One region of the Cytobacillus firmus genome, then DNA from elsewhere that is predicted to be linked to it. Evidence: riboswitches for the same ligand, from Rfam matches in the RefSeq annotation. Region 1 holds a riboswitch; the other holds the start of a gene.
The links. Region 1 has a riboswitch for FMN ahead of ribD (bifunctional diaminohydroxyphosphoribosylaminopyrimidine deaminase/5-amino-6-(5-phosphoribosylamino)uracil reductase RibD). Riboswitches for the same ligand answer to the same signal wherever they lie in the genome.
Positions count from the first base shown of each region.

Region 2: another riboswitch for FMN. It lies ahead of NAF01_RS17775 (ECF transporter S component); the one in region 1 lies ahead of ribD (bifunctional diaminohydroxyphosphoribosylaminopyrimidine deaminase/5-amino-6-(5-phosphoribosylamino)uracil reductase RibD).

Region 1 is NZ_CP098323.1:3,282,537-3,286,886, forward strand. It holds gene ribH (6,7-dimethyl-8-ribityllumazine synthase) at 1-70, opposite strand, end outside; gene NAF01_RS16550 (bifunctional 3,4-dihydroxy-2-butanone-4-phosphate synthase/GTP cyclohydrolase II) at 85-1,278, opposite strand; gene ribE (riboflavin synthase) at 1,304-1,957, opposite strand; gene ribD (bifunctional diaminohydroxyphosphoribosylaminopyrimidine deaminase/5-amino-6-(5-phosphoribosylamino)uracil reductase RibD) at 1,957-3,054, opposite strand; FMN riboswitch at 3,199-3,362, opposite strand; gene NAF01_RS16565 (EcsC family protein) at 3,495-4,316, shown strand; gene NAF01_RS16570 (TlpA disulfide reductase family protein) at 4,335-4,350, opposite strand, start outside.
Region 2 is NZ_CP098323.1:3,509,882-3,514,231, forward strand. It holds gene NAF01_RS17765 (YpbB family protein) at 1-775, opposite strand, end outside; gene NAF01_RS17770 (ferredoxin) at 1,035-1,283, shown strand; gene NAF01_RS17775 (ECF transporter S component) at 1,407-1,991, opposite strand; FMN riboswitch at 2,154-2,324, opposite strand; gene NAF01_RS17780 (histidinol-phosphatase) at 2,481-3,293, opposite strand; gene NAF01_RS17785 (peptidoglycan DD-metalloendopeptidase family protein) at 3,362-4,261, opposite strand.

The sequences.
Region 1 (4,350 bases):
TAAAACGCGACACGACAATTGCCATTTTTAATCCTGTTCCTACTAAATGTCCTTCGATTACTTTTTTCATCTCAAATCGCTCCCTTAAAATTGTAATAAATGTCCAAGTTTCGTTTTCTTTGTTTTTAAGTAATTCTCATTTTCAGATTTGGCAGGCATTTGAAGAGGAACCCGTTCTGCAACCTCCAGCCCATAGCCGCCCAAACCTGCAATCTTGCGGGGATTATTGGTTAAAAGGCGCATTTTTTTCACTCCCAGATCCCTTAGGATTTGTGCACCTACCCCATAGTCGCGAAGATCGTCCTTAAACCCGAGCTTATGATTTGCCTCAACGGTATCATATCCCTCTTCCTGCAGCTTATAGGCTTTCAATTTATTAATCAGGCCGATGCCGCGTCCTTCCTGTCTCATGTATAAAAGAATTCCCCGGCCTTCTGCCTCAATCTGTGCCAGTGCTGCTTCAAGCTGCGGTCCGCAGTCACAGCGGTTAGACCCGAATACATCTCCGGTCAGGCACTCTGAATGAACACGAAGCAATACGGGTTCATTTTCATCAATTTCTCCTTTTACAAGAGCAACATGGTCTTTTCCATCGACAGTGTTTGTATAGCCTACTGCTTTAAAATCTCCAAATTCTGTTGGAAGCTGAATCTCCACTTCCCTTTTTACAATGGAGTCATGTTTTAAGCGATACTCTATCAATTGCTGAATCGTAATCATTTTCAAGTTGAACTTTTCCGCTACTATTTCAAGGTCATCCACACGCGCCATTGTTCCATCATCTTTCATGATTTCACAGATAACCCCGGCTGGTGCAGCACCGGCAAGGCGAGCAAGATCTACCGCAGCTTCTGTATGTCCTGCCCTTCTAAGGACTCCTCCTTTTTTCGCAACGAGCGGAAAAACATGTCCCGGACGGGAAAAGTCTGAAGGCTTAGCATCACTCTCGAGCATTTCCTTTATCGTGAAAGCACGCTCAAAGGCACTGATGCCTGTAGTGGTTTTCACATGGTCAATACTGACTGTGAAAGCTGTTCCATGGCTGTCAGTGTTCACCTCTACCATCGGATTCAGTTCCAGCTTTTCAGCCAGCTCCTCAGTGATAGGTGTACAGATCAGGCCTCTGCCTTCTTTGGCCATAAAGTTGATGGTGTCCGGTTTAGCATATTCCGCGATTGCCAGGAAATCTCCTTCATTTTCCCTGTCTTCATCATCACAGACAATGATGACTTTCCCCGCTTTTAAATCTTCCAATGCCTCATGTATTTCACTAAACATGGTTTATTGCCCCTCCTTTTGCTAATTATAAGAAGCCGTTTTCCTTAAGGAATCCTTCTGATATTCCTTCTTTAGGCGGTTTGGTCTCCTGCCGCCTGTTCATGAAGGAATATAGATACTTGGCAAGCATATCGAATTCGAGATTAACAATGTCTCCAACAGTTTTGAAGCCCAGTACCGTTTCACTCGCTGTATGTGGAATGATCGAGACGGTAACGGTATTGTCTTCATTGCCGAATACAGTAAGGGAAATCCCATCTACTGCAATAGAGCCTTTCATGATAAGCAAATGGCTTAAGGCAGGCGGCACAGATATTTGTATATAAATAGCATTCTCACTCGCTGCCTTTTTGATGATTTGACCTGTACCATCCACATGCCCTGTCACAAAGTGCCCGCCAAAACGGCCATTTGCCGACATCGCCCTCTCCAAATTGACTTTTGTTCGTTCTTTAATGGCAGAAAGCGAAGTGCTTTTGAATGTTTCGGGCATGACATCTGCTGAAAATTCATTTTTTGCAAAATCCGTAACCGTAAGACACACGCCATTAACCGAAATGCTGTCCCCCAATTGAACATCTGATAATACTTCGGAGGCCTGTATCGTCAGTTTCATTGCCTTGCCTTGCTGAACTACTTTTTTTACTGTTCCAAGCTCCTCAATAATTCCTGTAAACATTATTGCCTGGCCTCCCTCAGCGGTTTTGCGGTAATTCTAAGGTCTCCGCCAATCCTTTTGATTTCTGTGAATTCCAGTACAGGGGAGTCTTGTACATAGTCGGCACCATCCCCGCCAATAAATGGAATCGCCTTATTGCCTCCAATAATTTTAGGAGCCATATAGAGGATCATCTGCTGAAAGAAACCTTCTTTAATAAATGAAGCATGGATCTCAGACCCGCCTTCAACAAATAAAGTCATGATGTTTCTTTCACCTAAGTTTTTTAATACTTCTTTAATCGGCACCTCATTAGCAGGAAAAGAAAAAACTTCTGCATTATACTTCCTTATTTCCTCTGCTTTTGTCGAATCTATTTCGCAGCCGGTAAAGATGATGGTCTTAACAGACTGATCTCGGATGACATTTGCGTCAGCCGGAATTCTGAGGTTTGTATCTAAAACAATTCGAATGGGATTTTTTCCGCCTTGGGGCAGCCTGGCGGTTAAAAGGGGATTATCGTGAATGATTGTATTTACACCTGTAAGTATTGCGTCATGTTCATGCCGTAGACGGTGTACATCCTGCCTGGATTCTGGAGAGGTAATCCATTTGCTGTCACCGGTTTTTGCAGCTGTTTTCCCATCAAACGATGAAGCTGCTTTAATGGTTACGTATGGTGTCTTTGTTTTTATAAAATGGAAAAATGGTTCGTTTAGGGCATCTGCTTCCTTTTTCAACAGACCGGTCACCACGTCAATACCGGCATCCTGCATCCTTTCGATTCCTTTGCCTGAAACCAGAGGATTTGGATCGTCAGAAGCAATAAAAACCCTATTAATCCCTGAATTAATAATTAAGTCTGCGCATGGTGGAGTCCTGCCAAAATGGCTGCACGGTTCAAGAGTGACATAAATATCAGCCCCTTTAACCTCATCGCCAGCCGCAGCAATCGCATGGACTTCTGCATGGGGAGTTCCCGCCTTCAGGTGAGCACCCATCCCCAGAATTTCACCATTTTTAACAACAACCGCACCCACCTGCGGGTTAGGACTTGTTTGTCCTTTGGCTACCGCTGCCAGACTGATGGCTAACTTCATATATTCCTGGTGGTTCAAATTATGAAAATCCTCCTTTCCTTACAATTTCTCCAAATTAAGTATGAAACGGCAAAACCCCGTACACCAGCTAGGTGAAACGGGGCAAAAACACATGACGAAATAAGCGTTTAAAAAAAAGAAATTTTGAACGCGTTACTATACTCATTCCTTCTCCCATCCAGACTTTCACTGTCGGCTTTGGAATTTCACCAAATCCACCGCTATTATTAAGCACCTATCTCTGCTAAATAAAACCGGGTCACGGACTAAGAGGGCGTACCCTCATCACCGCCGGTTGGGAATTTCACCCTGCCCCGAAGGAAATCCTATTCTATTATAAGAATCTTACCATGAATAGCCGGAATATACAAAGAGAATTGGTTGTGAAAGAAGTGAAACTTTTGCTTTAACCAGCCGTATAGTTAAAATATAGAAGAAGGAATGAAAGGGCGATACTAATGATTGAACCGAAAGAACAGCTGATAAATGAATTAAAGAAATGCGAAGAATGGGAAAAAGACCAAGGTGATTTGTGGTTTTGGGAGAAGCTCGGGAGGCTTCCTTTCAAACTTATTGATAGATTCACACCGGAGTTCATACAAAAAAAGGTTGGAGTGATTCTTGATGAACTTGGCACGTATATTCAATCAGGAGGAAGATATTTAAGTTCGGCAGCAGCGTTAAAGAATTATTATCCTGGACAGAATATCCATACCTTGCAGGATGTAGAAGCCCTGCCCATAGTAAAGATGGATGCAGCCGCGGAAAAGCTAACCTCAAACAGAAAAAGAACCGCTGCATTGCAGGGTGCGGGAACTGGAGTCGGAGGGATTTTCACCCTGACCATTGATATCCCTCTTCTCCTCGGCATTCAATTAAAAACACTGCAGGATATTGCGATTTGCTATGGCTTCGATCCTGCAGATAAAAATGAAAGAATGTTCATCGTCAAAATCCTTCAATTTGTCTCCAGTGATATTGTTGGAAAAAAAGCTATTCTGCAGCAGCTTACCATGTTTGGTGCTAAAGAAGAAGGACCAAAAAGGGAAGTCGTTTCTGAGCTTCAAGGCTGGAGAGAGGTTGTGTTTTCGTACAGGGACCAAATAGGGTGGAAAAAACTTTTCCAAATGATCCCTATTGCCGGATTGCTTTTTGGGGCATTCATAAATCGCTCTGCCGTTAATGATATTGCAGAAGCCGGCATTATGCTATACAGAAAAAGGGTAATCGTTAATCGACTTCACCAGGATATGATTGCAGATATAAAACCGGAGAGCTAATATGGCTCTCCGGTTTGTTTATGGAAGCTTTTTG
Region 2 (4,350 bases), 230 kb from region 1:
CAGACAATGTTAGCTGAACTTCATTTCCTGCATCGCTAACGATCTTATTGATAAGCGGATATTCGGCAGAATTATCTCTTCCGCTTGCCAGTATATGATGAATAGCCCCAAGGAACTGATGGTGGTAATAATCCTGGCTGATTCCAAGCTGTTCAGAAGCCTGAACAGCTGTGAGGCCAATACGGTTATAGCCTGTCAGCCTCAATGTCAGCACAGCAGGATTAATATTATTCAGACCTTCAAGGCACTGACCAAGTTCCTTGTACAGCATAACCCCAACTTCACCGCGGGAAAATCCAGATTTCCCAAGAAAGTCTTTCAGCCATTCATGAATATCTCTTTTTCTTTGGATAGGAAGGTACTTTACATTGTTATTATTTAAGTGGGATATTACCTGAATTAAAAGTGTAATCCTCTCCCAAAACAATTCACCTGTACTATGATACAGCCATCCGTTTAATGATGAAGGTATTGGACATTCTAAAAGAGATCTTTCGAGCTCTTTCTTCCCTTCTTCAGTTAAAATGTAATGCTTTTCATCAATGGCAGTCATCCAGCTGCTGCTTAGGATTTCCTCTGCAAGATGGTCCAGAACTCCCCTGCTTAAATTTCCAAATGTACGAAAAAACGGGGTTAGTTGAAATAGATGAGCATCTTGGATGGTCTGGGAAGACTTTTTTCCATTAAGCAAATGTAAAATGGAATATATAGTTCTTTGTCCCTGCAACTCGTTAACACAGTACATTATTACAGATTTCAAATAAGCTCTTTGCATTATGTTCACCTTACGGCATAAGATTTTTTATTTTTTCATTACCTTCTTTTTCTTACTTCTATTTTATCATGAAAGAATTCGGCAGGCCGTTTTAATTATTTCTAACAGGGTAAATTATGCCTAAACCCTTATGTGATAAGCATTCTCAATACATTTTCTATTGAAAAGTTGAACATACAGTTTTACAATAGGATGTGAGGAATGTGTTACCATCATCTTGATGGGAGATTAATTGTTTAATTCTTGGGAGGTTTTTTTCATGGCAAAGTATACAATTGTTGACAAAGAAACATGTATTGCATGTGGAGCTTGCGGCGCAGCTGCACCGGACATTTATGATTACGATGATGAAGGCATCGCATTTGTTACCCTTGATGATAACCAGGGTATCGTTGAGATTCCAGATGTATTGATGGACGATATGATGGATGCATTCGAAGGCTGCCCAACCGATTCAATCAAAGTTGCTGATGACGCTTTTGATGGCGACCCGCTTAAATACGAATAATCCCTCAGCCATACTCTAATCTTTGTTAAGCTACTGCTCCCTTTCAACTAGAAAGGGAGTTTTTTGGCTTACAAATTGAAAAAGCAGCGGAACATTTGCCGCTGCTTTAGATTTATATATTCATTATGCTGCACTTTTTAATACAGCCTGCTTTTCTACCCAGGTTCTCATGCGTGTAAAAATGAGCATGAAAACAATTGAAATAATAATTCCTTTTAGGATATTGAATGGCAATATTCCTGTCACAATCATTGTTCTCATTTCAGGCGCTGACATTGCCGGGAAATTCAGGAAGAATGTATATGCCGGCAGAATGACAACGTAATTAAGCACACTCATAATAACAGCCATAACCATGGTGCCGATTACGAGCCCAAACGTCATGCCTTTTTTGGTCTTCAGCTTGCTGTATACATAATAAGTAGGCAAGACGAACAAAATGCCTGCCGCAAAGTTTGCAATATGTCCGACAGGTACCCCTGTTGCACTCCCAGTCATGAAGTAATCAAGAATATTTTTAATAAGCTCCACTAATATTCCTGCCGCCGGGCCAAAGATTAACGCCGCGATTAATGCAGGAATATCGCTGAAGTCAATCATCAAAAATTGCGGAAACGGCGGAATTGGAAAATTGAGCAGCATTAATACATAAGAGATGCTGCTTAGCATTCCGATGGCAACCATTGATTTGATATTAAGTTTTTTCAAGTTCCTCTCTCCTTTTTAGGACTATCTCTCCTATAGAAGAAAGGTTCGGCTAAGCAAATATCTTCGCAATAAATAACCCTCAAGCAAAAATAACTTGAGGGAGAGTTGCTAAGGCATGCTTAATAACGTTCAAAACCTGCATTTTTTGAACGTCTGCAGAACCTCCATCTTCTCCCATCCAGACTGTACTGTCGGCTTTGGAATCGCACCAAATCCTGCCCAATTAAATGCAAAGCGTTTTTCGACCAAACGCTTCTCTCAGGCTCGCGGGCTTAGAGTTAAGATTAACCCATCACCGCCGGTCGGGAATTTCACCCTGCCCCGAAGATAGACCGTATTTATTTATACAGATTAATTATACTGAAAAAAAGTTATTCTGTGAAGGGATTTGTTTATCTGTATGGATTTGAAACATATATATCCATGTCCATACCTATTAAAATTTTTCTGGATAATACATAAAAGGGAGGCTCTGCCATCCCTTTTGCATTATCCAAGAGGATATTCCTTTCTTTCTCCTTTGGAAAAAGTCATGATGGACTCATATCCCACTTCTTTTGCAAGAGCAATAGCCTTATCAAAATCGGCACCTACATGTTCAGGAAAGTGCGCATCAGATGAAAGTACAATCGGGATATTTTTCTCATAGCATTTCTGCAGGAGCCGTTTGTCCGGGTATAGTTCACCGACTGGCTTTCGCAGACCGGCTGTGCTGATCTCTACACATGTCTTGGATTCTGCCAGTGCATTGGCTGCACGATCATACTGCTCCAGCAAAAACTCTTCGTCCTTAGGAACATATTTAAAGATTTTCACGAGGTCTAAATGGCCTACAATATCAAATAAATTGGATTGGGCCAGTGTGACCACTTGATCAAAATACTTCCTATATATCTCATAAAGATCCCTTTTATCCCATTCTTTTCTAAATTCAGCAAGATCTATGCCGAAATCTCCAACCCAATGTATGGATCCAATTACATAATCAAATGAGTAGCTGTTAATAAACTTCGCCATTTCATAATGCTTGCCCGGCGTATAGTCCATTTCTATTGACATTTTCACATCTATGTTATTACTCCACGCTTCTTGAAAAACATTCACATAGTCTTTCATATCATAAAATCGTCTTTCGTTTACCCATGGATTTTGCAGAATGTCTGCTGTCTGATAGAAATGATATGCATGTTCCGAAATCCCAAAAGATTCAATCCCTTTTTGGGCAGCAGCATCTGTAAATTTTTTTAAATAATCCAGGCTTAACGTGCCATTTTCAAGATGGTTATGATAGTCTGTAAGCATTTCTCTAACTCCCCCAGTTTTTTACCCATTATACTTTAAGGGAGTAAAGCGGTGCAATCATTTCTATTCTATTTTTTGTGAATGATTAGAATTTGTCCAATTTTGATAACATCTGAATTTGAATTGTTTAACTCTTTAATAGCTTCTGCTGTTGTATCATGCATTTTCGCTATAGAAGTTAATGTATCGCCTTGCTTAACAGTGTATTCACTAAATTTGCCGGGTTTTATCATCAGTTTTTGACCTGTAAGAATGTGATCAGGATTAATATTATTTAAACCGGCAATATCACCGGGCAGCAGATTATAGTGTGCAGCGATGGTCCATAATGTTTCCCCAGTTTTAACTATATGGTAGGTTTCCCCGGAATCATTTGTTATTTGTCCAGAATTATAATTAGACGGCCGGGCTGATACTTCACGTGCGTTTTCAGTTCTTGCCGCTGCATTTACAGCTTGTCCAACTTCTCCCATGCCATATGCCACAGAGGGATCCACTGCATTTATTTTATCAGCTGTCCATGCCTGCGCATGTATTTCAAAATGAAGATGGACTCCTGAAGAGTCACCCGTGCTTCCCATCAATCCGATTTTCTGTCCGAGCGAAACTTTGTCGCCTTCAGCAGATAATCGTTTATTCAGATGGGCGTATACTGTTTCGGTTTGGTTGCTATGTTTAATAAATATTACATTTCCGTATGTTTGAGAGTAATACGACCTGGACACAATTCCAGCGTCAGCGGCATAAACCGGAGAACCGGAATCTCCGGCAATATCAATGCCCTTATGCTGACCACTTCTTGTACCATACGTGTCCGTAATTACACCTTCTGCCGGCCATACCCAATGCTCTGTCAACTCAGAAATTTTTGGCTCAGCAGCTTTAGAATGCTTCCCTCCCAGAAATAGCAAACTCACACAAAGAGCCATTATTCCTGCGATAAAGAAACGCCTTATGTAATCCTTCATTCTTTTCCTCCTATGATGTCAGCTGAAATATCCGCTCGAGCGCTTTCTATCTGCACTCTCTTTCACCCTATGACAGCTTGTACTCTTTT